DNA from 3 places in the Streptomyces sp. NPDC102270 genome. Region 1 is predicted to be linked to each of the others. Evidence: riboswitches for the same ligand, from Rfam matches in the RefSeq annotation. Region 1 holds a riboswitch; each other region holds the start of a gene.
What was found. A riboswitch is a leader RNA that binds a small molecule or an ion and turns the genes downstream of it on or off. The one in region 1 is predicted to bind S-adenosylmethionine.

Region 1 (7,160 bases):
ACAACGCCTGGACCGGCGCCAACTTCCGCCGCGGCGGCTACCTCGACCACGCCGACCGCTACCGCCGCGCCGAGGAGTTCCTCGCCGTGGCCCGCGCGTTGTGGGACGGCTGGCAGGACGGAGCGATCGCCGACTCCGCAGGGGCAGCGCAATGGTCGGCGCCCGGTGCCGTACGCCAAGTACGGCACCACGGACCGCAGTTCGACATCGATCTCGATCCCACCCTGCCCCGCAGCGCCCAGGGGCACCCCGTGATCTTCCAGGCCGGTGACTCCGGTGAGGGACGCGACTTCGCCGCCCGCAACGCCGACGTCATCTTCTCCGCACACGGCAACGACTTCGACGACGCCCTTGCCTTCGCTCAGGACATCCGGCGCCGGCTGCGGGCGGTCGGGCGGCCCGACGACGACCTGCGGATCCTGCCGGGCACCGAGATCATCATCGGCGCCACCGAGGAGGAGGCGCAGGAGAAGAAGCGCTGGATCCGGCTCCAACAGGTCACGCCCGCCACGGCGCTGGGGATCGCCGGACTGCTGTGGGGCTTCGACCTGTCCGACCGCGACGCCGACGGGCCGCTACCGAAAGAGGATCCGGTCGTCGCCGAGAACGACGGCTCCTTCGGGGCCCGGCGCATCGCCGACCCGCGTGCGGTCGTGGCCGAGTGGCGGGCGAAGGCGGAGGCCAACGGCTGGTCGCTGCGCGAGACCGTCATCGCGCTCGGCCCGCAGCGCGGGCACGTCGGCACCCCGTCCGGCCTGGCCGACAAGTTCGCCCACTTCGTGCGGCACGGCGCGGTCGACGGCTTCAACGTCACGCCGTACCTCATCCCCGACGGCCTCGACGACATCGTCGACCTGCTCGTCCCGGAACTGCAGGAACGCGGGATCTACCGCACCGAGTACACCGGCACCACCCTGCGCGAGAACCTCGGCCTGCGCGCTCCCCTCACGCACCGCTCCGCGCGGGAGCAACGGCAGGCGGGCTGACATGGCTGCGCGAGGAGCGCCCGACGCGTCCGACCGCCGGGGCCGTCGACGACCCCACCGGCACCCTGAACCCCGCACTCACGCACGCGTGACGAAGGAGAACCCATGACCACCGAGGCCACCAAGACCGACTTCCATGCCTTCACCGAGACCTGGCTGGAGTGGTACCGCGCGCAGGAGGCCCGGCTCGCCGACCCGCACGGGTTCCTGTCGATCACCGGCCTGCACTGGCTCGACGACCGGCCGCAGCGCTTCCCGGACGCGCCCGGTGCGTGGCGCACCGGCCCGGACGGGGTGGTCGTGGACCTCGACGACGGCGAGGAACTGCTCGTCGACGGAACGCCGGTGCACGGAGAACACCGCTTCGGCGTGCTTCCCGAACGCACCGGCGTCGACGCCGTATGGGGAGACGCCGTCATCGAGGTCGCCAAGCGCGGCGGGCACGACATCGTCCGCCCCCGGCACCCCGACGCGCCGCTGCGCACGGCCTTCACCGGAACACCCGCCTACGCCCCCGACCCGCGCTGGTCCGTGACGGGCCGCTACATCCCCTTCGACACACCACGACCGACCACCGTGGGCGCCGCGGTCGAGGGCCTTGAGCATGTGTACGACGCTCCGGGCAGGATCGAGTTCGAGCTGGACGGGCGCCCGCTGTCGCTGACCGCGTTCCCCGGCCATGGCGCCGGCCGACTGATGGTGCTGTTCACCGACGCGACCTCCGGGGTCACCACCTACGCCGCCAACCGGTCCCTCGCCCTGGAGCCGCCCACCGCCGACGGTACGGTCGTCCTGGACTTCAACCGCGCCGCGAACCTGCCGTGCGCCTACACGGACCTGGCCACCTGCCCGCTGCCCCCGGCCGAGAACCGGCTGCCGGTGGCGATCGAGGCCGGCCTGAAACTCCCCCGCGAGCGCGGCGGTTCCTGAGCCGGACCCGGTGAGCCGCCCCGACTGCCCCCGCAGCACGCCGATTTGCGGCATTGACGTACGACAAGAGCCCTCCGTACGATCACGAACGGCATTGAGTGTCAGCGTCAAGCCCTGGCTCGCTGACCGGCAACCCTCCCCCGCGGTGGGGTGCTCCAGGTGAAAGCCCGGCGGGATCACCGACGATCTCCGCAAGCGCGTGGCCCCGTGACAGGGGCCGGAAATGTGGAGGCCCGGTATGCGGCACGGTGGTGATCTCAGCGTCCGCTTCCTCGACGCCACCGTGTTCTCCCGGCTCTCTCGCCGGCGTCACATCGACCTCGAGCGCTCGACCAGCTGTCTGTGTCGGGCCTGACGGACCTTCCCCCCGCTGCTCGCCGTTCGGCACCCGCTGCCGCCGCGCCCGCCTGCGCCTGATCTCCGTCTGTCCTTGAGCCCCGTTTCCCGTGATCCCCGCCGCACGCCCACGTACGGCCATGCCGCGTACGGCATCCGTCCGGGTGACACGAGTAGGAGAAGCCCTCCATGACTGCACTTCCCGATGTCGGATCCGCCCGGTGGGCGGCATGGACCGCCCTTGTCACCACCAGTGTTCTGCTGACCGCCTGCGGATCGGGCGGCGGCGATTCCGGCACCGGCACCGGACAGCCCGGGTCCGGCGGCACCCTGACCTTCGCGGTGGGCTCCGACGCCGGCTGCGTGGACCCTCAGCAGGTCGCCAGCAACGAGACCATCTACTCGGTGCGCCAGATCGTGGACTCCCTGACGGACCAGGACCCCGAACCGGCAAGATCGTGCCATGGCTGGCGAAGAGCTGGGACGTCAGCTCCGACGCCACGACGTTCACCTTCCATCTGCGCTCGGGCGTCACCTTCAGCGACGGGTCGAAGCTGACCGCTCAGGTGGTCAAGGACAACTTCGACGCGGTGCCCCGGCTCGGCGCGCTCGGCACCCTTGCCCAGGGCTATCTCAGCGGCGTCGAGAGCACCACGGCAGTCGATCCGCTCACCCTCAAGGTCACGTTCAAACAGCCCAACGCCCAGTTCCTGCAAGCCACTTCGACACACTCGCTGGGCATCGAGTCCTCGGCCAGTGTCAAGAAGGCCCCGCAGCAGAAGTGCAGTGAGGGCGTGACCGGTTCCGGGCCGTTCGTGCTGAAGCAGTACGTGCAGAACCAGTCGCTCACCCTCGCCCAGCGCACCGGATACGCCTGGGGGTCCTCGCTGTGGACCAAGAAGGGCGAGGCCTACCTGGACAAGCTGGTCTTCAAGGTCGTATCGGAGGCCGGTGTACGGGCGGGCAGTCACCAGTCCGGCCAGGTCGACGCGATCAGCAGCGTCGGCAAGGCCAACGAGGCAGCGCTCAAGGGCGGCCAGGTCACCCTCCAGCGACGGGCCAACCCCGGCGTCGTGTTCGGCCTCGGCCTCAACAACTCGCGGCCCATCCTGAAGGACGCGCGCGTGCGCCAGGCCATCCTGCACGCCGTCGACCGCCGGCAGATCGCCGACACCGTGTTCCCGACCGGCACCCAGGCGGCCACCAGCATCCTCGCCCACACCACCCCCGACTACACCAGCCTCGCCCCGGACCTGAAGACCGACGCGGCCAAGGCCAAGTCCCTGCTGGACGCGGCTGGTTGGAAGACCGGCAGCGACGGCATCCGCACCAAGGACGGCAAGAAGCTCAGTCTGACCATCGACTGGATCCCCAACGCCGCGACCAATCAGCCCGCGTTGGAGCTGATCCAGCAGCAGCTCAAGGCCGTCGGCGTCCAGGTGTCCCTCAAGCAGCTCCAGGTAACCCAGCTGGCGCCGACGCTGCAGTCGGGCGACTACGACGCGGCCTGGGGAAACGTCACCCGTGCCGACCCGGACATCCTGCGCAGCTCCTTCTCCACGAAGCTGGCCAACTTCTACCGCGTGCCGACGAGCGGCCTGGACACGGCCCTGGCCGCGCAGGCCGCGACCACGGACACCGCCAAGCGCAAGCAACTGATCGGCCAGTCACAGCAGTTGATCGTGCAGAACGCCTACTACGTGCCGGTCGTGGAGCTCCAGACCCAACTGGGCGTGTCGAAGAAGGTGCACGACCTGAACTTCGACGCCTCCAGCCGGCTCCAGCTGCACGACACCTGGATCGGCTGACGCATGCGCCGCTATGTAATCAAACGGCTCGCGCAGGCGGTCGGCGTGCTGTGGGCGGCGTACACGGTCTCGTTCCTGGTGCTGGACTTTCTGCCGGGCGACCCGGTCACCGCGATGGCCAGTGCCGGGATGGACTCGGGGCAGGTCGACCCGCATCAGATCGCCGCCCTGCGGCACGAGTACGGCTTCGACAAGCCCGTGCTGGTGCAGTACGGCGAGTCCCTGGGGCGGGCCGTGCGCGGGGACTTCGGCGACTCGGTGTCCATCGGGCGCCCGGTCGCCTCGACGCTGACCGACGCGCTGCCGCAGACCCTGCAGTTGACCGGCGCGGCGCTGCTGCTCGCGGTGGACCTCGGCGGTGGTCTGGCGGTGCTGGCCACCTACACAACCCAGCGCTGGCTGCGGCAGCTGCTACTGTCACTGCCTCCGCTCGGGGTGTCCGTCCCGACGTTCTGGGTGGGGCTGCTGCTCGTCGAGACGTTCTCCCGGACCGGGCCGGACTGCCCGACGCGGCCACCCGCGCACGGCAGTACCCGCACGAACTGTCCGGCGGCATGCGACAACGCGCCCTGATCGCCATCGCCATCGCCGCGAAACCCGAGCTGATCATCGCCGACGAGCCCACCAGCGCGCTCGACGTCACCGTGCAACCAGTCATCCTCGACCATCTCCAGCGCCTCACCGAGGAGTCGGGAACCGCGATCCTGCTGGTGACCCACGACCTCGGGGTCGCCGCCGACCGGGCACAGCGACTCGTGGTCATGTCCCGGGGCAGGGTCGTAGAGGCGGGCCGCACCCAGGAGGTCCTGGCCGACCCGCAGGACGAGTACACCCGGCATCTGCTGGCCAGTGCCCCGAGTCTGGCCACCGCCCGCCCCCGCACCCCGGTCTCCGAGCCGAAGGCCGACACGACGGCGCCCCTGGTCGAAGCACGCAACCTGGTCAAGGAGTTCAGGCTCCCCCGCACCGGGGACGGCCCCCGGAGCCTGCGCGCGGTCGACGACGCCGGCTTCACCCTCCGTCGCGGCCAGACCCTCGCCCTGGTCGGCGAGTCGGGCTCGGGCAAGTCCACCCTCGCCCGCCTGGTACTGCGCCTCGCCGACGCGACCGCCGGACAGATCCTGTTCGACGGCACCGACGTCACGACCGCCAAGGGTGCCCGGGCCAGAGAGCTGCGCCGCCGCGCCCAGCTCGTCTACCAGAACCCGTACGCCTCGCTCGACCCGCGCTTCTCCATAGCCGAGGTGATCACCGAACCGCTGCGCGCCTTCAAGGTCGGCGACCGCGCGTCCCGGCTCGCCCGGGCCCGTGAACTGCTCGACCAGGTGGCACTTCCGGTCGCCACTCTTGAGCGCCGGCCGGCGGAGCTGTCCGGCGGCCAGCGCCAACGGGTGGCGATCGCCCGCGCCCTCGCCCTCTCCCCCGACCTGGTGGTGTGCGACGAGCCGGTCTCCGCGCTCGATGTGTCCGTGCAGGCCCAAGTCCTGGACCTGCTGGCCGAGTTGCAGGCCGACACCGGCGTGGCGTACCTCTTCATCTCCCACGACCTGGCCGTCGTACGGCAGATCGCGCACCAGGTCGCCGTGATGCGGGCCGGCCGGATCGTCGAGACCGGCCCACCGGAGGAACTGTTCACCAGCCCCCACCACGAGTACACCCGTGAGCTGCTCGCGGTGATCCCCGGCGGTCGCGTCCCCGCCCCCGCCGCCGAGCCCACCCCGAGCTGAGGACCGGCGTCACATGAGCACTCCCACGATCACCTCACTGGCCTTTCTCACCCCGGGCAACTTCGCCGACGACGACCCGTACACCGGTCTGGAGGAGACTCTCCAACTGTTCGGGTACGGCGAGCGGTTGGGCTTCGACGGCGCCTGGATCCGCCAGCGCCACCTCGAACACGGCGTCGGCTCGGCGGCCGTGTTCCTCGCCGCGGCCGGCCAGCGCACCGAGCGGATCGAACTGGGCACCGCGGTCATCCCGATCGGCTACGAGAGCCCCTTCCGCCTCGCCGAGGACCTGGCGCTGGCCGACGTCCTGTCCCAGGGGCGGCTCCAGATCGGCTTCAGCACCGGCATGCCGCACGCCGACCTGCTCGGAGACCTCGTGTACGACGGCGACTGGCGCGGCTTCGACCTGTCCTATGGCAGGATCGCCCGCGTCGTCGACCACCTGCGCGGCGACTACCTCGGCGACCCGGACACGGTCATCCACTCACCGGGCAACGTCCAGCGCCCCCGCCTGCAACCGCACAACCCCGATCTGGCGCGGCGCCTGTGGTACGGCGGCGGCAGCCTGCGCTCGGCCGGCTGGGCCGCCGAGAACGGCCTGAGCCTGCTGTCGGGCAACATCGTCACCGGCGAGGGCACCGACGACTTCACCACGGCCCAGCTGAACCTGCTGACCGCGTACCGCCGCACGCTCTCCACGAAGGGGGCGGACCTTACGGCACGGGTGGCGCTGGGCCGGGTGATCGTGCCCTTCGACAGCGCCGACGCGGCCGGCCGGGCCCGCTACCGCGCCTACGCCGCGAGCCGCCACGAACGGACCCTGGCACCCCAGGGCCCGAAACGCACCCTGTTCGCCCCCGACGTGGTGGGAACCGCCGAGTAGATCCTCGAACAACTCGCCGCCGACCCCGCCGTCGCGGAAGTGTCGGAGCTGCGCCTGGAGCTGCCGTACGAGTTCCACCGCGAGGAGTACGAACAGATCCTGCACGACACACGACACCTGATCGCACCGGAGCTGGGCTGGCGCCCCGCCGCTCCGACGACGCAGGAGGCGACGGTAAGGGGCGCGGTGAGGAAGTCGTCCAACGGGCCCACCAGCGACCGCACATCCTGGCCGCCACTCTGACGTGCCCTAGCGGCGGCCAGGATGTGCGGTCGGTGGTCGGCCCTCACAGGTCGAGGCCCGTCTCTTCGGCCAGCGTTTGCAGGAGGCGGTCCTGGAACGCTTCGTCGTGCACTGCCCGGTGCGGCTGCGTTCGCTCGCCGTGGTACCAGTACCCGCCGGTCGTCAGTGCCTGGGGTTCATCGCTGGCGGCGAGCCACTCCTGTGTGCGATGCCCGAGCTCCAGGTCGTCCGGTGCGCCGGGACCGCC
Region 2 (7,160 bases), on a different contig from region 1:
CTGGTCACGCCCGTCACCTCCTCCTTCTGGGCGGCGCGGCGGCGCCCGGCAGATCTCGTCATGAGTCACAACACCCCGGGCTCGCGGGATGTTCCCAAGCGTGGGGGTGTGGTAGGCGGCGGCATGCGGGAATGAGGCATCGCATGCGCGGTGGGCAGTGGTCCAGCCGGGTGGCCGGGCCCGGCCCCGGTGGGCCGGGGCCGGGCCGGACCGTGCTGCGTCCCCGTGCGAGGGAGCCGGGCGGGAAGATGTCCTGCGCGGCTTCCTGACGGTGGGTCAGGAGTTGTCGAGCGGCAGCCCGGGCGGGTTGACCTCCGACTTGGAGACGGCGTCGTGGGAGAGGTTCCACGCGGCGAGCCACTTGGCGTACTGACCGTTGTCGATCAGGTAGTTGATCGCGTCGGCGAGGGGCTTGGCGAGGCCACTGCCCTTCTTGGCGGTCGCGGCGATCAGGCCCTGGAGCGTCTCGCCGGCACCGGAGTACTGGCCCGCGATGCGGGTCGCGTTGGGTGTGCTCGCGGTCTGGGTGACGTGGTAGGAGGAGTTGGGGCTGGGACCCAGGTAGGCGTCGATCTTGCCGCTGGCGAGGGCCAGGTAGATGCTCGGGCTGTCCTGGAAGTACTTGATGGTGAGCTTCTTGCCCTCCTTCTTCAGCTTGGCCTGCCACTCCAGCAGGATCCGCTCCTGGTTGGTGCCGGCGCCGACCGAGACCGTCTTGCTCGCGAGGGCCTCGTAGTCGCCGTCGAAGGTCCACTTCGAGGTCTTGAGCGTCTCGAAGGCGAGGTCGTCCTTGCGGTAGGAGGCGAACTCGTACTTCTGCTTGCGCTCCTCGGTGTCGGTGATGTTGGAGAAGCCGACGTTCACCTTGCCGCTGTCGATGCCGACGAAGAGGTTCTCCCAGGTGAATCGCTTGACCTCGGGCTTCAGGCCGAGGACGGCGGCGACCAGGCGGGCCAGGTCGCTCTCGGAGCCGGTGAGGGTCTTCTGGTCGCTGCCCACGAAGCCCAGCGGCGGGGAACCGGAGGGCAGGGTGCCGGAACCGATGACCAGCTTGCCGCTCTTCTTCACGGCGGCGGGCAGTTCGGCGCTGATGGACTTCACTTCGGCGACCTTGAGAGTGGTCTCCTTGGCGGCGCCGTTGGACAGGCGGCCCACGGTGACCGTGCCCGCGCTGTCGGTCGTCCTGGTGGCGGCGTCGCTGTCACCGCCGCAGGCGGCGAGCCCGCCCGCAAGGGTGGCGACGGTGGTCGCCGCGGTGATGCCGCGTATCAGGCTGCGTCGGGAGGGGTGAACGGGCATGGCTGTCCTTAGGAGTTGAGAGAGTCGAGAGAAACAGGAGGTGGGGAAGGGGATTCAGAGGACCTTGCTCAGGAAGTCCCGGGTCCGCTCGTTGCGCGGCCGGTCGAGGACCTCGGAGGGCGGGCCCTGCTCGACGATGCGTCCACCGTCGATGAAGACGACCCGGTCGGCGATCTCGCGGGCGAAACCGATCTCATGGGTGACGATGACGAGCGTGGTGCCGCTGGTCGCCAGGTCCTTGATGACGGCCAGGACCTCACCGACGAGTTCGGGATCGAGGGCGGAGGTCGGCTCGTCGAAGAGGATCACTCCCGGTCGCAGGGCGAGGGCGCGGGCGATGGCCACGCGCTGTTGCTGGCCTCCCGACAACTGCCGGGGGTAGGCGCCGGTCCGGTCGCCGAGCCCGACCCGGCCGAGGAGTTCGCGGGCCAGTTCCCGCGCCTGCGCCCTGCCGAGCTTGCCGGTCGCCACCGGCGCGGCGGCCACGTTGTCGAGGACGGTCAGGTGCGGGAAGAGGTTGAAGTTCTGGAAGACGAACCCGATGCGGCTGCGCTGGGCCAGGATGGCGCGCTCGCTGAGCTCCTTCAGCCGGTCGCCCTGCCGGCGGACGCCGATCAGCTCGTCGTTGACGCTGACATAGCCGATCTCCGGCTTCTCCAGGTGGTTGACGACCCGCAGCAGAGTGGACTTCCCGGAGCCGGACGGGCCGAGGATCACGGTGACCTCGCCGGGCCGCACGGTCAGGTCGACCCCGTCCAGGACCCGGTGGGTGCCGTACCACTTGTGCACGCCGTGCACTTCGAGCGCGACGGGGGTGATGTCGGTGACGGTCATATCGCGGTCTCCCTGCGGACACGCGCCGTGAGGTCGGTGAGACCGGCGCGCAGTTTCTGGAGCGGTGTCGGCGGCAGGGAGCGGGTGGCGCCGCGGGCGTAGTACCGCTCGACATAGAACTGCACGACGGAGACGGCACTGGTGAGGATCAGGTACCAGACGGTGGCGACCAGCAGCAGCGGCACGATGTCTCCGGGGTAGGTGGAGCCCATGGACTGCACGGTGCCGAACAGGTCGAGCAGGGAGACGTAGAAGACCAGCGAGGTGCTCTTGATGAGGCCGATGAGCTGGTTGACGTAGTTCGGGGTGATCGAGCGCAACGCCTGCGGGAAGACGATCCTGCGGAACTGGTAGCCCTTCGGCAGACCGAGGGCCGAGGCCGCTTCGTGCTGTCCCTGGTCGACGGAGAGGATGCCGCCACGGACCACTTCCGCGGCGTAGGCGGCCTCGTTGAGGCTGAGGCCGATCACCGCGATGACCATGTCGGTGGCGAGCCGGGACTCGTCGAAGGAGAAGAAGGCCGGCCCGAAGGGGACGCCCACGCTCAGCGTCTTGTACAGGGCGCTGAAGTTGTAGAGGAACAGCAGGAGGACGATCAGGGGAATGGAGCGCAGAGCCCACACATAGGTCCAGCTCACCGCCCGCAGCACCGGGCTCTTCGAGAGCCGGGCCAGGGCGAGCAGAATGCCGCCGAGCAGGCCCAGCACCGCACTGTAGGCGGCGACTTCCAGGGTGATGACCAGCCCGTCGAGGACGGTCGGCCGCAGGAACCAGTAGGCGAACCGGTCCCACTGGTAGAACGGGTTGGTCACCAGGCCGTGGACGAACTGGGCCGTCAGGACCAGGACGACGGCGGTGGCGATCCAGCGACCCGGTCGCCGCAGGGGCAGAACTCGCTGCGCCGCGAGCGGCTTTGACGGGGTGTCGGGCTGCGGCGGTGCCTCGGTGACGGACACTGCGGCGCCTGGGGGTTCACTCATGAGGGGGCTCCGGCGGAGTCGGGTTCCCCCTGGGGCACGGCGAACACGGCGTACTTCGACGGCAGTACGGGATGCTCGGGCACCGGGGGTTGGGCGGACGACGGCACACCGCGAAGGCGGTGCTCGTCAGGAACGCGGGGGCTGCGGAGGCGGAACGTCAGCCCCGACAGCGGGCGCGGCCCGGTGCGGTACACAGTGCGCTGCTCACGCGGAGCAGATCGACGCTCCGGTCGGCCACGAGCACGTTTGTGTACGGCTGTACGCAGCCCGGGGAGCGGCGCGTGGCCGTCCTGGAGACTGCGTACATGTCCGTCACCGTGCTCTTCCGGCCCCTGGGGCCCTCGCGCTTACCGAAACGTCGTCCGGTCCGGTCGTCACCTGGGGCACCCCACCGCCGAGCGAGGGTTGCCGGTCAGCAAGCCAGGGCTTGTCGCTGACACTCATGACCGTTCTGGGCCGTAGTTAAGACAAATGCCCGAACGAATGTCAATCCTGGTCCAGCAATTGGAACGGTCAGGACGTGCGGGCGGTGTGCGAGGCCCAGTCCAGAATCTGTACGGCGGCCCCGGCGGCCTCCAGGCCCCGGCAATGGGCGTGGTGCCGGCGGGCGATGCCGTCGAGGTCGAGGTGGGTGCCGAAGGCCGGGTGGGCGGTCAGCCGGCGGGCGTAGGCCCACACGGTGGGGTGGTCGGCGATGCGCTGGACCGCGGCGGCGTCGAGGTGGTCGCGGTGCACGGTGTCGAGTTGCACCAGCGTGACCCACAACTCGACGTCGGCCGCCGTGATGTGATCCCGAATCAGATACGCGCGGCCTTCCAGCCAGCGCTCCAACGAGCCCAAGGTGCCCAGCAGTCGCTCCAGCGCGGCGGCGCGGTCCGCGTCGTCGCCGCCCGCCGACCCGGCCTGCTGTGCGGCCTGCTCGATGGCCCTGCCCATCCGCTCGACGGCGTCGGTCTCCGACTCTGCTCCGCACGGGTACAGCGCCGGACGGCCGCCGCCGAAGTGCCGGGCGAGGTCACGGGTGATGTCGGCGGCGTGGGTGCTGACGATCCGCCCCGACCAGTCGTCGCTGAGCACCGGCGCGACGGCCGCGCCGGTGTACCGGTGCGCGCTGGCCTCGTACAACGGGCGCAGCGCGGAATGCCCCCCGTCCGGACAGTCGGGGACCGGGTCCAGGAAGGTCACGGGACAGACGTCGTCGAGGCCGAGCAGGCTGTGCACGACGGCGATGCGCAGGCCGTCGGCACAGGCGGCGGCCAGGTGGAGCCGGTAGCGGCGCGGCACGGCGTAGTGCCCACTGCGCGCGTCCCGTCCGATCCTGCCCCGGAACGCGGGGGCCGGGTGGGTGGCAGGGACATGGGCGAGCGGTGTGACGGACATAGGTCTCCCCAGGGTGTCGGTGCGCAGACGTACGCGCGGCGGAAGCGTCGTCGGGCCGGAAGTGGGGGTCGGGACAGGGAGGGGGCGGGGCGGCTACGGCCGGGCTCAGCCCAGGGCCCTGATCGCGCTGCAGACACGCAGCAGGTCGATGTGCCGGCGGGAGGTCAGGAGAGGCGAAGGCCGAGGTGTACGGCTCACTCGGCCGATGGCCGGTTCAAGGCGCCCCATGTTTCCCTACCTGTTCACTAGGATTCCCATGGGGAGTGTCGATCGGGCCGGGGCGCACGTCAAGGGGGCGTCCACGAGGTGGCCGAACGCGGAGCGGGCGGAGCGCTCCTGGTCAATGCGACTCGCGGCTGACCTCCGAGCCGCTGGAGCCGACGAGGAAGTCGAGGTCGGCGCCCTGGTCTGCCTGTTGCACGTGGTCGACGTACAGCCGCTCCCAGCCGCGCCTCGGGTTCGCGAAGCCCTCCACGGTGGCCGTGTTCGGGGTGCGGGCGGCGAGTTCGCCGGCGGGCACCTCCAGGTCGATGCGGCGGGCGGCGACGTCGAGGCTGATGACGTCGCCGGTCCGTACGAGGGCGAGCGGGCCACCCGCCGCCGCCTCCGGGGCGACATGCAGCACGACGGTGCCGTACGCGGTGCCGCTCATCCGGCCGTCGCAGACGCGGACCATGTCCCGCACCCCCTGCTCCAGCAGCTTGGTGGGCAGCGGCATGTTGGCCACCTCGGGCATGCCCGGGTAGCCCTTGGGGCCGCAGCCGCGCAGGACCAGGACGGAGTCGGCGTCGACGTCCAGGTCCGGGTCGTCGACGCGGGCGTGGAAGTCCTCGATGCTGTCGAAGACGACCGCCCGGCCCCGGTGGCGCAGCAGATGCGCCGAGGCCGCCGCAGGTTTGATCAGTGCCCCGTCGGGTGCGAGGCTGCCGCGCAGGACAGCGATGCCGCCCTCCTCGACGAGCGGCCGGGCCCGGGTCCTGATCACCTCGGGGTCCCAGATCGGGGCGTCGGTGAGGTGGTCCACCAGGGACCTTCCGGTCACCGTCAGCGCGTCGGGGTCCAGGAGGTCGGCGACCTCGCGCAGCACGGCGAGCAGTCCGCCGGCCCGGTGGAAGTCCTCCATGAGGAAGCGCCCGGCGGGCTGGAGGTCCACCAGGACCGGGACCCGGGAGCCGATGCGGTCGAAGTCGTCCAGGGTCAGCTCGATGCCCAGTCGGCCCGCGATGGCGAGGAGATGGACGACGGCGTTGGTGGAGCCGCCGATCGCGGCCAGCGCCACGATCGCGTTGTGGAAGGACCCCTTGGTCAGGAAGGTGCTCGGGCGGCGCTCGGCCGTCACGAGCTCCACCGCGAGGCGTCCGGTGCCGTGCGCGGCCTCCAGCAGCCGGCTGTCCGGCGCGGGCGTTCCGGCCACCCCGGGGACGACCGTGCCCAGCGCCTCGGCGACCAGCGCCATCGTCGAGGCCGTACCCATGGTGTTGCAGTGCCCGCGGCTGCGGATCATCGACGACTCGGAGCGGGTGAACTGCTCCTGGGACAGGGTCCCGGCGCGGACCTCCTCCGACAGCCGCCACACGTCCGTGCCGCAGCCCAGCGGGGTGCCGCGGAAGGTGCCGGTGAGCATGGGGCCGCCGGGCACGACCACGGCGGGCAGGTCCACCGAGGCGGCGGCCATCAGCAGGGAGGGGATCGTCTTGTCGCAGCCGCCCAGCAGGACCACTCCGTCGAGGGGGTTGGCCCGCAGCATCTCCTCCGTGGCCATCGCCGCCATGTTGCGCCAGAGCATCGCGGTCGGCCGCACGTTGGTCTCGCCCAGCGACACCACGGGCAGGTCGAGGGGGATGCCGCCCGCCTCGTACACACCGTCGCGCACGGATCTGGCCACCTCGTCCAGGTGCGCATTGCAGGGCGTGAGGTCGGAGGCGGTGTTGGCGATGGCGATCTGGGGCCGGCCGGTGAACGCGTCGGCCGGGACGCCCCGGCGCATCCAGGCCCGGTGGATGTAGGCGTTGCGGTCCTGTCCCGCGTACCACTGCGCGCTGCGAAGGCCCATCGCTCGGCTCTTTCGGGTGATCGGTGCGGCGGTCTACCATCCGGAACGCGATGCAGCATACGCAGCCGTTCTCCGCTTCGACAGCCCCCGCCACGGACCGCGCCGAGGGCGACCGTCCCGTGGTACGCGACGACGCTGTCCGCCCGGTGCGGCGAGACGGCGTTCCCGGCCCCGTACGGCACCTCGTCCACGGTCCCCTGAAGGAGCCTCTGCGTTGAACGTCCCCTCCGCGGCGGGCCGGCCGATGCGGGCCTTCGTCCTCACGGCCCCCGGCGAGTTCGCGGTCCAGGAGGTGCCCGCGCCCGTCGCCGCTCCCGGTGAGGTCGTCGTCGACGTCGAGCGGGTCGGCGTGTGCGGTACCGATCTGGAGTTCTTCACCGGTGCCATGGCCTACCTCCACCAAGGGCACGCCGGCTATCCGATGCGGCTGGGCCACGAGTGGGCCGGCCGGGTGCGTGCGGTGGGCGCCGGGGTCGATCCGGGCTGGGTCGGGCGCCGGGTCATGGGCGACACCATGCTCGGCTGCGGGACCTGCCGCCGCTGCCGGCGGGGACGCCGGCATGTGTGCGAGAAGCGGGAGGAGGTGGGCATCCGGGGCGGCCGAGCGGGCGCCC
Region 3 (7,160 bases), on a different contig from region 1:
CCGCGATGTCGTCGGGCAGCATCCGGAAGTAGTCCACCGGCGCCCACGGCGTGTGTGAGAAGTGGGCGATGCGCAGGTCGGGGCGGAGTTCACGGAGCATGCCCGGCACCAGGCACAGGTGGTAGTCCTGGACCAGGACCGCCGCCCCTTCGGCCGCCTCCTCCGCCAGCGCCTCGGCGAACGCGCGGTTGTACGTCTCGTACGACGCCCACTGCCGCCGGAACTCCGCGTCGAAGGACGGCTCCAGCGGGGTCTGATACAGCAGGTGGTGGACGAACCACAACACCGAGTTGGCGATGCCGTTGTACGCGTCGGCGTGCACGTCGGCCGGGATGTCGAGCATGCGGACCCCCGCCTCGCCGACCCCCCGCCGGACCGCCTCGCGGTCGCCGTCGCCGAGCGCCGAGCACACCCACAGGGAGCCCGCGTCGGAGCCGATCGCCGACAGGCCCGAGACCAGCCCGCCGCCACCGCGTTTGGCATGCAGCGAGCCGTCCTCGCGCACTTCGTACGAGACCGGGCCGCGGTTGGACGCGACCAGCACCTGAGCAGCACTGTTGGTTGACGCCATACGCCTCAACCTAGCCCGGCCCCCAAACGCTCAAACGTGCGGTTGCGCACTTCCGCGCACTTACGCGACCTTCCGCTCCGCGTACTCCGCGATCTCCACCATCGGCGGCCGCTCCTCGGTGTCCACGGAGTACGTCCGCGGCTCGAAGCCGTCCCGGCCCCGCTCGAACTGGGTGAGGGCGGGCCGGATCATATGGCCGCGGGCCAGCCTCAGCTGGGCGGTGCGGTAGATCGCTGCGGACATCCGGCCCAGGGCCTGGCCGTCCTGGTGGCGGTGCTTGCGCACCCCGACGTCGACCTGGGCGAGGGCGTCAAGACCGACCAGGTGCAGGGCGTCGACCAGCATGCCCAGCTCGATGCCGTAGCCCACGGGGAACGGAAGCTGCTCCAGCAACGAGCGCCGGGCCGCGTACTCGCCGCCCAGCGGCTGCACGAAACCGGCCAGCTGCGGCCAGTGCATGTTCAGCAGCGGGCGCGCCATGAGCTCGGTGACCCGGCCGCCCTGCCCGGCGGTCTTGCCGGAGGCGAGCGAATCCAACTCAGTGCCCAGGGGACGGTCGTACATGCCCTTGACCAGGTCGACCCCGGGATCGGTGAGCAGCGGGCCGACGATGCCGGAGACGAAGTCCGAGGAGAACTCCTTCAGGTCGGCGTCGATGAAGCAGACGATGTCCCCGCTGGTGACCAGCAGGGAGCGCCACAGGACCTCGCCCTTGCCGGGCACGGCGGGCATGCGCGGGAGGATGTCGTCGCGGTGGACGACCCGCGCGCCGGCCGCGGCCGCGACCTCGGACGTGCGGTCGGTCGATCCCGAGTCGACGACGACGATCTCGTCGACTAGCGGGACCTGTTGCATGAGGTCATGACGGATCACGGCGACGATGTCACCGACCGTCTCCTCCTCGTTGAGCGCGGGCAGGACGACACTGACGGTCTGTCCCGAACTCCGCTTCGCGGCCATGATCCGGTGGAGCGGGCGATCAGTCGCGGACCAGGACCTGGTGGCCAGCCAGCGCTCGACTTCGTTCAGCACAGTGCGCGGCTCCTTAGCGTGCCCGCCGCTGGAAGCGGCTGTTGGGTAGGTCATCTCGCGGTTCGGACGTCTCTCTCAACTGTCCTGGTCTTCGGTTACAGTCTTGAACAACGCGGATGACCATCGCATGTCCTGGGTGGCCGCCGTTAACAACTTCATACCGCTCATCCAGAGGGGCAGAGGGATACGGCCCGATGAAGCCCCGGCAACCCTCCAGTCGGTTCTCGTAGCGATCGCTGACGATCGTCTCCGCGAGGCTCCCGACTCGGGAAGGTGCCAAATCCGTCTCACGGCGAAGTGCGTCGTGAGGAAGATGAGGAGAAAGGGCCTCGCCTCCATGGCTGCGCAGACTGTTGCAAGCACCACGAACTCCGTCGATCTGGGTCCCGCCGCGGCACTGAGCTGCCGCGAATGCGGCCACCGCGTCCCGCTCGGCCCGGTCTTCGCCTGCGAGGAGTGTTTCGGCCCGCTCGAGATCGCGTACGACTTCTCGGCCTACGAAACCGAGGAGCTCCGCAAGCGCATCGAGGCGGGACCTTCGAACATCTGGCGCTACGCCCCGCTGCTGCCCGTCCCCGCGGACGTGGCCGACAAGCCCAACATCAACCCCGGCTGGACCCACCTCGTCAAGGCCGACAACCTCGCCCGCGAGCTCGGCGTGACCGGCGGCCTGTACATCAAGGACGACTCCGGCAACCCGACGCACTCCTTCAAGGACCGCGTCGTCGCGCAGGCCATCGAGGCCGCCCGCGCCTTCGGCTTCACCACCCTCTCCTGCTCCTCCACCGGTAACCTGGCCGGCGCCGTGGGTGCCGCCGCGGCCCGGGCCGGCTTCCGCTCCTGCGTGTTCATCCCGCACGACCTGGAGCAGGGCAAGGTCGTCATGGCCGCGATCTACGGCGGCGAGCTCGTCGGCATCGAGGGCAACTACGACGACGTGAACCGCTTCTGCTCCGAGCTGATCGGCGACCCGGCCGGCGAGGGCTGGGGCTTCGTCAACGTCAACCTGCGGCCGTACTACGCGGAGGGCTCCAAGACCCTGGCGTACGAGATCTGCGAGCAGCTGGGCTGGAAGCTCCCCGACCAGCTGGTCGTGCCGATCGCCTCCGGCTCGCAGCTCACGAAGATCGACAAGGGTCTGCAGGAGCTGATCAAGCTGGGGCTCGTCGAGGACAGGCCGTACAAGATCTTCGGCGCGCAGGCCGAGGGGTGCTCGCCGGTGTCGGTGGCGTACAAGGCCGGGCACGACGTGGTCCGCCCCCAGAAGCCGGACACCATCGCCAAGTCGCTGGCCATCGGCAACCCCGCGGACGGTCCGTACGTGCTGGACATCGCGCGTCGTACCGGCGGTGCGGTGGAGGACGTGAACGACGAGCAGATCGTCGACGCGATCAAGCTGCTGGCGCGGACCGAGGGGATCTTCGCGGAGACCGCGGGTGGCGTGACGGTGGGTGTGACCCGCAAGCTGATCGCGAACGGCGTCCTCGACCCGACGAAGACCACGGTGGTGCTGAACACCGGCGACGGTCTCAAGACCCTGGACGCGGTGGCCGGTACCGGGCTCACCGCCACGATCCGTCCGAATCTGGACTCTTTCCGAGAGGCTGGCCTCGCATGAGCGTCAACGTCCGCATCCCCACCATCCTGCGCACCTACACCGGCGGCAAGGCCGAGGTGCAGGCCGAGGGTGGGACCCTCGCCGAGGTCATCGCCGATCTGGAGAAGAACCACACCGGTATCGCGGCGCGTGTTCTCGACGACCAGGGCAAGCTGCGGCGGTTCGTGAATGTGTACGTCAACGACGACGATGTGCGGTTCGAGCAGGGGCTGGAGACGGTGACGCCCGACGGGGCCGGTGTCTCCATCATCCCGGCGGTCGCCGGCGGGTGACCGTATGACTGGTCATTACCTTCGGTAACAGAAATTACCGAGTGTTCATCCGATTGCCCTCTCCGCGAGAGAAGCGGAGGGGGCAATTCTCTATGGTTGAGCACGGTACAGTTGGGGAACCTGCTACTTCCTTCATGCCGGACGCATATGAGTTCCGACTTCGGATGCGACGAGAAGTAGCCAAAATGTGTGGGTTCTTTGCGTCTTATGCTCCTTTTATGGGGCCCGACTTGCCCCGAATTCGGGTGAATTCTCACTACATTCCGGACCCCTTCCGTCCAGAATTCTCGTCCGATTGACCTGTTGCAGACGGCAGTTGGACAGATACATTCAGCCGCGGTCGACGCGTTCCGGCGCACGCCCCCAACCATGTGGGGGGTGAGGTCTGACCCGGATCCATGAAGTGTGGATCCGTGCAAGGGCCAGTAATAGGGGAGTTAGGCATGGCTCAGGGCACCGTCAAGTGGTTCAACGCGGAGAAGGGGTACGGCTTCATCGCGGTCGACGGTGGTGCGGATGTATTCGTCCACTACAGCGCGATTCAGATGGACGGCTACCGCACCCTTGAAGAGGGCCAGCGGGTCGAGTTCGAGATCTCGCAAGGTCAGAAGGGGCCGCAGGCGGACATGGTCCGTCTCGCGACTGGCTGAAGCACGCGCCGGGTAACAACAGCGTCGTTCTTCGTTCTTCTTCGGAGGGCTCGTACCCCATGGGGAGTCATGGGTACGGGCCCTTCGGCATGCGTGTACCTCCGGCGGTTGAGCAGTGTTTGTCTGCGGGTCCGGTGGGGGCGAGTGTGGTGCGCAGTTCCCCGCGCCCCTGGATGCCTGCGGCGGCCCGTGCGGCTCCGGTGGGGCCTTGGGTAGCGCGTGCAGGTGTGTTGCAGGTCGGTGCCGGGGTGGAGGGTGTCCGTCCTCGGTCCGGCGGCTCGGTCCCTTGAGTGATGCCCGGTAACGGACGCCGGCCGCTGCGGGCGGACCCCCCCACCCCGTCCCCTGCCCGCCGTACGCGGCTTGCGGCCCGCCCGGCCTCTCCCCACCCCGCGAGTCCCACCCCGACCGCAGTCGCGACGAGGCACGACACCCCGAAGCCGGCCCCGTTGACGCCCCCCGGACGACCCGCCCGGACAGCCCACCCACCCCCGCCCCGGGGGCCCGATACGCGAGAGGCGCTTGCACTCGACCATGCCGAGTGCTAATCATTGGCGTTAGCACTCTGAAGGTGAGAGTGACAAAGATGGACCGGGTCGGTGAGGCCCGCAGGCCTTGTGGGGCAAGGATCCACAGGCCGGCGAGCCGTCCGTCGCGGGCGCGGGCGCGGTCCGAAGGAATCACCCCCAGTCCTGGAGGGACCACTTCACATGGCCAAGATCATCGCGTTCGACGAGGAGGCGCGGCGCGGCCTCGAGCGCGGCATGAACCAGCTCGCGGACGCCGTGAAGGTGACGCTCGGCCCCAAGGGCCGCAACGTCGTCCTCGAGAAGAAGTGGGGCGCCCCCACGATCACCAACGATGGTGTCTCCATCGCCAAGGAGATCGAGCTCGAGGACCCGTACGAGAAGATCGGCGCCGAGCTGGTCAAGGAAGTCGCCAAGAAGACGGACGACGTCGCCGGTGACGGTACGACCACCGCGACCGTGCTCGCTCAGGCCCTGGTCAAGGAAGGCCTGCGCAACGTAGCCGCCGGCGCCAACCCCATGGCTCTCAAGCGCGGTATCGAGAAGGCCGTCGAGGCCGTCTCCGCCGCCCTGCTCGAGCAGGCCAAGGATGTCGAGACCAAGGAGCAGATCGCCTCCACGGCCTCCATCTCCGCCGCCGACACCCAGATCGGCGAGCTCATCGCCGAGGCGATGGACAAGGTCGGCAAGGAAGGCGTCATCACCGTCGAGGAGTCCCAGACCTTCGGTCTGGAGCTGGAGCTCACCGAGGGTATGCGCTTCGACAAGGGCTACATCTCGGCGTACTTCGCCACCGACATGGAGCGGATGGAGGCGTCGCTCGACGACCCCTACATCCTCATCGCCAACTCCAAGATCGGCTCCGTCAAGGACCTGCTCCCGCTCCTGGAGAAGGTCATGCAGTCGGGCAAGCCGCTGCTGATCATCGCCGAGGACGTCGAGGGCGAGGCCCTGTCGACCCTGGTCGTCAACAAGATCCGCGGCACCTTCAAGTCCGTCGCCGTCAAGGCCCCGGGCTTCGGTGACCGCCGCAAGGCGATGCTGAACGACATCGCCATCCTCACCGGCGGCGAGGTCATCTCCGAGGAGGTCGGCCTCAAGCTGGAGAACACCACCATCGACCTCCTGGGCCGCGCCCGCAAGGTCGTCATCACCAAGGACGAGACCACCATCGTCGACGGTGCCGGCTCCTCCGAGCAGGTTCAGGGCCGGGTCAACCAGATCCGCGCCGAGATCGAGAACAGCGACTCGGACTACGACCGCGAGAAGCTCCAGGAGCGCCTGGCGAAGCTCGCCGGTGGCGTCGCCGTCATCAAGGCCGGTGCCGCGACCGAGGTCGAGCTCAAGGAGCGCAAGCACCGCATCGAGGACGCCGTTCGCAACGCGAAGGCGGCCGTCGAGGAGGGCATCGTCGCCGGTGGTGGCGTGGCCCTCATCCAGGCCTCCTCGGTCTTCGAGAAGCTGGACCTGGAGGGTGACGAGCTGACCGGCGCCAACGCCGTGAAGCTGGCCCTGGAGGCCCCGCTCAAGCAGATCGCCGTCAACGGTGGTCTCGAGGGTGGCGTCATCGTCGAGAAGGTGCGCAACCTGCCCGTCGGCCACGGCCTGAACGCCGCGACCGGTGAGTACGTCGACATGATCGCCGAAGGCATCATCGACCCGGCGAAGGTCACGCGCTCTGCCCTGCAGAACGCCGCCTCCATCGCCGCGCTGTTCCTCACCACCGAGGCCGTCATCGCCGACAAGCCGGAGAAGGCGGGCGCTGCCCCGGCCGGCGGCGGCATGCCGGGCGGTGACATGGACTTCTGATCGACCCCTGGCCGCCAGGCCTGACGGTTGATCAACGTCCTTGCCGGGGGCGGCACTTCCTGGAAACAGGAGGTGTCCGCCCCCGGGCTTTTCTTGCGCTATGCTTGATCACGAGCCGCCCGACGTGAACTCCCGTCGGTCGACTACGCGTTGGTGGTCCAAGGAAAGACGCCCCGCTTCCTGCGGGGAGATGCAGGTGCAAGGCCTGCCCGGCGCTCCACAAGAAGCCCGCCCCGCACTCGTGGGGCGGGCTTCTGACGTGCGTGGCCGGGGTTTCAGGTGCGTGGGCAAGGGTCCTGCGGAGTTGTCCCCCGCGTCAGGGGGAGCCTCTTTCAAGTGTCGCCAGTTCTCCATGGAACCCGCTCTGCCGGTGACGCTGTGTGGTTGCCTGGGTGAATAATCCCCCGTATGGATCAGGGACTTGCGGCGTTGCTCGGTGCAACGGTGGGCGTTATCGGCACGGTTGCGGCGTCCGCGATGTCCAGCGGCGCGACTCGGCGGCAGTTGGAGGGGCAAGCCAAGGTCGAGCACGCTCAATGGCGCAGACATCTGCGGCGAGACGCGTACAGCGCCTTCCTAGCGCCGGCCAACGAGTCCCGCAGCGCTCTGAAGATGGCTGGACGAGCGCTGATCGGCGATGCCTCAGATGTGGCGGAGGCTGATCGGCGGCTCCAGATTGCG

Region 2: another riboswitch for S-adenosylmethionine. It lies ahead of ACIRP7_RS24930 (amino acid ABC transporter permease); the one in region 1 lies ahead of ACIRP7_RS21945 (putative leader peptide).
Region 3: another riboswitch for S-adenosylmethionine. It lies ahead of thrC (threonine synthase); the one in region 1 lies ahead of ACIRP7_RS21945 (putative leader peptide).

Annotation. Positions count from the first base shown of each region.
Region 1 covers NZ_JBIWLX010000010.1:57,954-65,113, reverse strand. Annotated here, with positions in the region: gene ACIRP7_RS21955 (NtaA/DmoA family FMN-dependent monooxygenase) at 1-986, shown strand, start outside; gene ACIRP7_RS21950 (DUF1684 domain-containing protein) at 1,092-1,916, shown strand; SAM riboswitch class IV at 2,007-2,120, shown strand; gene ACIRP7_RS21945 (putative leader peptide) at 2,140-2,271, shown strand; partial or broken gene ACIRP7_RS21940 (ABC transporter substrate-binding protein) at 2,442-4,060, shown strand; partial or broken gene ACIRP7_RS21935 (ABC transporter permease) at 4,064-4,546, shown strand; partial or broken gene ACIRP7_RS21930 (ATP-binding cassette domain-containing protein) at 4,546-5,787, shown strand; gene ACIRP7_RS21925 (LLM class flavin-dependent oxidoreductase) at 5,801-6,670, shown strand; gene ACIRP7_RS21920 (hypothetical protein) at 6,710-6,913, shown strand; gene ACIRP7_RS21915 (hypothetical protein) at 6,957-7,160, opposite strand, start outside.
Region 2 covers NZ_JBIWLX010000011.1:353,254-360,413, reverse strand. Annotated here, with positions in the region: gene ACIRP7_RS24940 (transporter substrate-binding domain-containing protein) at 277-1,299, opposite strand; gene ACIRP7_RS24935 (amino acid ABC transporter ATP-binding protein) at 1,354-2,133, opposite strand; gene ACIRP7_RS24930 (amino acid ABC transporter permease) at 2,130-3,113, opposite strand; SAM riboswitch class IV at 3,452-3,561, opposite strand; gene ACIRP7_RS24925 (glutathione S-transferase C-terminal domain-containing protein) at 3,627-4,493, opposite strand; gene ACIRP7_RS24920 (putative leader peptide) at 4,599-4,721, opposite strand; gene ACIRP7_RS24915 (IlvD/Edd family dehydratase) at 4,834-6,546, opposite strand; gene ACIRP7_RS24910 (zinc-binding dehydrogenase) at 6,791-7,160, shown strand, end outside.
Region 3 covers NZ_JBIWLX010000002.1:60,507-67,666, forward strand. Annotated here, with positions in the region: gene ACIRP7_RS03170 (trehalose-6-phosphate synthase) at 1-571, opposite strand, end outside; gene ACIRP7_RS03175 (glucosyl-3-phosphoglycerate synthase) at 632-1,603, opposite strand; SAM riboswitch class I at 1,765-1,923, shown strand; gene thrC (threonine synthase) at 1,941-3,221, shown strand; gene ACIRP7_RS03185 (MoaD/ThiS family protein) at 3,218-3,493, shown strand; gene ACIRP7_RS03190 (cold-shock protein) at 3,937-4,143, shown strand; gene groL (chaperonin GroEL) at 4,854-6,479, shown strand; gene ACIRP7_RS03200 (hypothetical protein) at 6,888-7,160, shown strand, end outside.